Regions from separate parts of the Mesorhizobium sp. M0938 genome, predicted to be linked through region 1. Evidence: predicted binding sites of a transcription regulator. Region 1 holds the regulator's gene; the other holds the start of a gene.

The links. The regulator PhoB, encoded in region 1, activates phosphate uptake and scavenging genes when phosphate is short. The targets are predictions, from matches to a motif close to TGTCATNNANCTGTCAT.
Region 2: a site for PhoB is predicted at 1,543-1,559, ahead of olsB (l-ornithine N(alpha)-acyltransferase). Genes of this name have one in related genera too.

The regions. Positions count from the first base shown of each region.
Region 1 covers NZ_JAMYNS010000002.1:56,763-60,036, reverse strand. Annotated here, with positions in the region: gene pstA (phosphate ABC transporter permease PstA) at 1-96, shown strand, start outside; gene pstB (phosphate ABC transporter ATP-binding protein PstB) at 110-925, shown strand; gene phoU (phosphate signaling complex protein PhoU) at 963-1,667, shown strand; gene phoB (phosphate regulon transcriptional regulator PhoB) at 1,684-2,373, shown strand; gene NKH73_RS02910 (ROK family protein) at 2,571-3,274, opposite strand, start outside.
Region 2 covers NZ_JAMYNS010000011.1:120,709-123,982, reverse strand. Annotated here, with positions in the region: gene grpE (nucleotide exchange factor GrpE) at 1-508, shown strand, start outside; gene olsB (l-ornithine N(alpha)-acyltransferase) at 604-1,479, opposite strand; gene NKH73_RS20475 (hybrid sensor histidine kinase/response regulator) at 1,658-3,274, opposite strand, start outside.

The sequences.
Region 1 (3,274 bases):
AAGACTTCGGCGGCGATTTTGATTTTGCTAGTGTTTTTGGTCATCATGAATGCCATCGCGGTGATACTGCGCAGGCGCTTCGAGCGGCGCTGGTAAGGAGTTAGAGGATATGAACATCATGACGGAAGCCAGCGTCGAACAGAAACTGAATAGCGGAACCAACGAACCTTCGATCAAGATGAAGGGCGAAAAGGTCTCTGTTCATTATGGCGAGAAGCGCGCTCTGTTCGACGTGGATCTCGATGTCCGCGAGAACCAGGTGACGGCGTTGATCGGCCCGTCGGGTTGCGGCAAGTCGACCTTTCTGCGTTGCCTGAACCGAATGAACGACACGATCGACATCGCGCGAGTAAGTGGCAAGATCACGCTCGACAACGAGGATGTCTACGACCCGAAAATCGACGTCGTCGAGCTGCGGGCTCGCGTCGGCATGGTGTTCCAGAAGCCGAACCCGTTTCCGAAGTCGATCTACGAAAACGTCGCCTACGGTCCGCGCATTCACGGTCTGGCCAGAAGCAAGGCGGAGCTGGACGGCATCGTCGAATCGAGCCTGAAGAAGGCCGGCCTGTTCAACGAGGTCAAGGATCGCCTGCTCGAATCGGGCACCGGCCTTTCCGGCGGACAGCAGCAGCGCCTGTGCATCGCGCGCGCCATCGCGGTGTCGCCGGAAGTGATCCTGATGGACGAGCCCTGCTCAGCGCTCGATCCGATCGCCACCGCCCGCGTCGAGGAGCTGATCGACGAGCTGCGTCAGAACTACACGATCGTCATCGTCACCCATTCGATGCAGCAGGCAGCGCGCGTGTCGCAGCGAACGGCGATGTTCCATCTCGGCTATCTGGTCGAGGAAGGCGCGACCGACAAAATGTTCACCAACCCCGACGACAAGCGCACCCAGGACTACATCACCGGCCGGTTCGGCTGAGCGGTCCGGCGGCGAATTCGAACACGAGGACAGCATCATGGGTGAACATACCGTCGCCTCCTTCGACGAGGAATTGGAACACATCGACAGGCTGATCCGTGACATGGACGAGCTTGCCGCCGCGATGGTAGCTGCGTCGATCCGCGCATTGCTCGCGTCGGACAATGCCATGGCGCAGCGCGTCGTCTCTGACGATGCCATCATGGATGCCCGGCAGCGCGAGCTCGACGACAGCGCGATCACACTGATCGCCAAGCGGCAGCCGATGGCGCAAGACCTGCGCGCCGTGGTTGGCGCAATCCGGATGGCCGGCGATCTGGAGCGCATCGGCGACCTGGCCAAGAACATAGCCAAGCGGGTCAGCGCAGTCGGACAGAGCGCCACGCCGCGTAATCTCTCGCACGGTATCGACGCAATGGCGGATCTCGTTCTCGAACAGCTCCGTGGCGTGGTCGAGCACTACGTGTCGCGAGACGCCAACGCGTTGAAGGAACTACGCGCCGCCGACGAGAAGGTCGATGTCAAATACACGGCGGTTTTTCGCGAGCTCCTGACCTACATGATGGAGGACCCTCGTAACATCACCGCCTGCACGCATCTTCTGTTCTGCGCCAAGAATCTCGAGCGTATTGGCGATCATGTAACCAACATCGCCGAAAACGCCTACTATGTCGTGACCGGGCAGCAGTTGCCGGCGGATCGCCCGAAGCTCGACGAAACGACGACGGCGCCGGCGACATGACGGGGGTGACCGATCGATGATCGCGCCGCGCATCATGGTGGTGGAGGATGAAGAGCCGCTGGGCGTCCTCCTCCGCTACAATCTGGAATCCGAAGGCTATCAGGTCGAGGTGGTGACACGCGGCGACGAGGCCGAAATCCGGCTGCAGGAAAACGTGCCCGATCTTCTGGTGCTCGACTGGATGGTGCCGGCAGTTTCCGGCATCGAGCTTTGCCGGCGTCTTCGGGTGCGTCCCGAAACCGAGCGGTTGCCGATCATCATGCTGACCGCGCGCGGCGAGGAGAGCGACCGGGTGCGCGGCCTCTCGACCGGGGCCGACGACTATCTGGTCAAGCCGTTCTCGACACCGGAATTCATGGCCCGAGTCAAGGCGCTGCTGCGCCGCGCCAAGCCGGAAGTGCTGTCCAGCGTGCTGAAGGTCGGCGACATCATGCTCGATCGCGAATCGCACAGGGTCTACCGCAAGAAGAGCGAGATCCGGCTCGGGCCGACCGAATTCCGGCTGCTCGAATTCATGATGCGGCACCCCGGTCGCGTCTTCTCGCGCAGCCAGTTGCTCGACAATGTCTGGGGCGAGACGATTTACATCGATGAACGCACGGTGGACGTCCATGTCGGGCGGCTGCGCAAGGCGGTCAACAATGGTCGCATGCCCGATGTCATCCGTACCATCCGCGGCGCGGGCTATGCGATCAGGGAAGACTAGGCTGATACTCCAGGTGATGCCGGCCCGCGAATGGCGATTTCCTGCGTTTCCGGTACGTACTTAAACGTTACGCTCCGTTCCGGTTCTCGGAAGCCACCGGTTTGGTTGTTTCGCGCCCGTCTTCGACTCCGGCGTGGCCTGACCTGAATCTCAACACATCCAAGTCGCAATCCGCCTTTGTTCCTTGCCTTTCGAACTCAGGCCACGTCCTTCCTGATCGTGCCGGACTTTCCTTGCGCGCCCGGCGCGAAAATCTCCTGGTCGACGAAATTCAGCGCCTGCATGGCGCAGCCTTCGCGGATCAGCGGCAATTCGTTCGGCTCGGTGTCGAAGGAAATCGAACCCGAATGCTGGCCGCCGGCGGTCTGGGCGATGGCTTCGCGCAGGGCAGGCTCGATCAGGTCGAAAGCGGCAGCGCTGGCGCCGACCATGGCGACCGGCGCCGGATCGATCAGCGCGAACAGGCTGCCTAGGCCGAAGCCGAGCGCTTCGCCGGCCTTGCGGTAGGCTTCGCGCTCCGGTCCGTCCGTCTCGCGCGCCCGGGCCGCCAGTGCCCGCATGTCGGCATCGCTGACATCGGCAACCGGTTCGGCATTCTCGCTCAATTGCCTTGCATTGCGCCAGATGGCGTAGTTGCCGGCATAGGCTTCGACGCAGCCGCGCCGTCCGCAACGGCAAAGCGCGCCGCCCGGCCGATGGATCATGTGGCCGAATTCGCCGCCTGAGGAATGGGTGCCGGTGAACAGTTCGCCCTTCAGCACCAGCCCCATACCGATGCCGTGTGAGAGGAGAATAGCGATGAAATCGTTGCGGTAGCGATCCGGGTCGCGCCAGCGCAGCGCCACGGCCATCATGTTGCAGTCGTTTTCCATGATGGCCGGGATGCCGAATTCGCGTTCAA
Region 2 (3,274 bases), on a different contig from region 1:
CGAGTTGAAGGACCGCGCGCTCCGCGTCGCAGCCGAAATGGAGAATCTGCGCCGTCGTACCGCCCGCGACGTGCACGATGCGCGTGCCTATGCGGTTGCCAATTTCGCCCGTGACATGCTGTCGGTATCGGACAATCTGCGCCGCGCGCTGGATGCGATCCCGGCTGAAGCCAAGGCGTCGGGCGATGCCGGTTTCAAGGCGCTGATCGAGGGCGTCGAGCTCACCGAGCGCGCCATGCTATCGGCGCTGGAGCGGCACGGAGTGAAAAAGCTCGAACCGGAAGGCGAGAAATTCGACCCGAATTTCCACCAAGCGATGTTCGAGGTGCCCAATCCGGAAGTACCGGCCAACACGGTGGTCCAGGTCGTGCAGCCGGGCTATTCGATCGGCGAGCGGGTGCTGCGGCCGGCTATGGTCGGCGTTGCCAAAGGCGGCCCCAAGCTTACGGCGAGCGAAGCTCCGGTCGAGCCAGGGCCGGTGAATGAGCAAGCTGAGAAGGATGCGTGAATTGGTGAATGGTGAATGGTTAGTAGTGAGTAGTTGGCAAAAGTAGTGTCCAGCAGCAAACGGCTTCGTGCTACCGGCCATTCACTATTCACCATTCACGCGGCGAAACGCTGGGCTTCCCCGCCATAGTAGTTGACGTAACGGGCACCGATCTCCTTGACCGGCATCACGACGAACACATCGACGGTGGAGAATTCGCGGTCGATGACGCAGCCGTCGCCGATGCGCGCTCCGACGCGCAGATAGCCCTTGACCAGCGGCGGCATCGCCGCGATCGCGGCCTTGGCATTGACCGCCTCGATCGGCATCAAATCCATGGAACAGTAGCGCCCGGCGACCGCGCGCACATCCCAGGCCGAGTTCGTTCGGCAGTGATGGGCGAGATAGGTCAGCGCCTCGGCGTGCGCCGCTGGCACGGTGCCCGGGAACGAGGCGCACCCGGTCATCACGCCGATGCCGTAATGGTTGATATAGGCCCAAATCCCTTGCCAGAGCGCCTCGATGGTGCGCTTCGAGCGGTATTCCGGCAGGACGCAGGAGCGGCCGAGCTCGAGGAAACGCTGGCCGGGATGGCGGGCGATGAGCTTGGTCAGCTCGAATTCGCCCTCGGAATAGAAGCCACCGGCGGCGGTTGCGATTTCCTGCCGGAGCAGGCGGTAAGTGCCGACAATGCGGCGGTGCTCGGGACCGGACAGAGATGTGTCGAAGACGAGCAAATGATCACAAAGCGGATCGAAATGGTCGGCGTCGCGGCGGTCCTGCACCTGGAACAGGTTCTTCCTGGCGCCAAGCTCGTCATAGAAAACCCGGTAGCGCACTTCCTGCGCGGCGGCGACCTCGGCCTCGTTGCGGGCGAGCCGCACTTCGAGGTTGCCGATGCGGCCGAGCGCTTCGCCTTTTATGACGGCATCGACGTTCCGCCCAACGAGCAATGCGCTGCTGGCGTTCGGCCGAGTGTCACATTCCGGCATAACTGTATGCACGAGTGATTCTCCTTCGAGCCATCCCTCTTGGCACGGGGATACGGTGTAGGTGCAACAGGATTGTGACAGTACCGTGATACGGCGTTGCCGGCAATACTTCGTCGGCTGGGTAATCCTTCAACCGGCTATGTTACGCCGGGAAAGCTTAGAAGGGCAGCCCACCGGATCACGCAGCAACCTGGCCTTCGACCGCATGGACAAGCGCGTCGGGATCGAGCGGCTTGGTGACGAAGCCGCTGGCGCCATGGGCAAGCACGGCATGGCGGGTCTTTTCCTGACTGTCCGCCGACAGCACCATGATGGGAACCGGCGGCACGGCGGTTTCCTCCTCGTGCCGGCGGATGGCGGCGATAGCGTCCAGCCCGTCCATCACAGGCATGTGCAGGTCCATCAGCACCACGTCGAAGCGGTGCTTGTGGCCGCTGCCGGTGACGGCCTCGACGGCGGCCTTGCCGTTGGCGACCACCTTCACGCGATGCCCGGCCTTCAGCAGCGTGGCACGGGCCAGCATGGCGTTGATGTCGTTGTCCTCGGCGATCAGCACGGACAGGCCCTGCTGGCGGCTGCCAATGGCACGGACGGATGGCGCGTCGCGCTTTTCCGGCTGTGGCTGGGCGAGGGTGGGTACGCTACTGCTCAAAAGCACGCGCAGCAACGTCTCGCCACGCACCGGCCTTGCCAGGAAGGTGGTATAGCCGCTGGCGCGGAATTCGCCCAGCATCCCGCGGTCGGTCGGTGCGATCAGCGTGATCGCTTCGCAGTCGGCAAAGCCGCTCTGGCGAAGGCGCTTGAGCAGCCTGCCGTCGCTCTCTTCCATGGCCGCGTCGATCAGAAGCACGTCACAGCCTTGGGCGAAGGGTTCTGCCTGGGCGGCGGTCGCGGCCAGATCGACCATGCCGCCATTGGCGCGGATGGTGCGGGCGATGGCGTCGGCCTCGATGGCGTTTTTCGACAGGATCACGGCGCGCCGGCCCGACAGGGCATTCCGGCGGTTCTGCGGTGCTTCGGTGGCCGATGTTGCAGGGATTTCGAAGACGAATTCGGAACCGTGGCCGAGCCGGCTCGACACCGAAATCGTGCCGCCCATGGCGATCACCAGACGTTTGGAGATGGCAAGACCAAGACCAGCGCCGCCATGCGCGCGGGTCGACGAGCCATCGACCTGTTCGAATTCCTCGAAAATGCGTTCCAGGTCGTCCTCGCTCAGGCCGGGGCCGGTGTCGGCGACACCGAAGCATATGCGGTCGGTGGTTTCGGTGCGGGCGCGAGCGACGTTCAGCAAAACGCCGCCGCTGTCGGTGAACTTGATGGCGTTGCCGATCAGGTTGAGCAGAACCTGCCTGACCCTTCCCGGATCGGCTGATATCATCTGCGGCACGTCGGGCTCGACATGGCAGCCAATGCCGATGTTTTTGGCGAAGGCGCGCGCCGCCAAGAGCTCGATGATGTTGTCGGCGATCTCGCGCACCGACATTGGCTGCGGTTCGGGATCGAAGCGGCCGGCCTCGATCTTGGAATAGTCGAGCAGATCCTCGATCAGCGCCAGCAGCGCGCTGGCCGATGTCGACACGGCGCCGACATAGGTCCGTTGTTCAGGCGAGAGGTTGGTGTCCGCCAGCAGTCTGGCCATGCCCATGATGCCGTTCATCGGCGTGCGGATCTCGTGACTGACGGTGGCGAGGAAGCGCGATTTGGCCTGGCTTGCGTATTCGGCTCGCTCACGGGCGGTGATCAGCGACGATTCGGCGTGCTTGCGGGCGGTGATGTCGCGGGCGATGGCGCG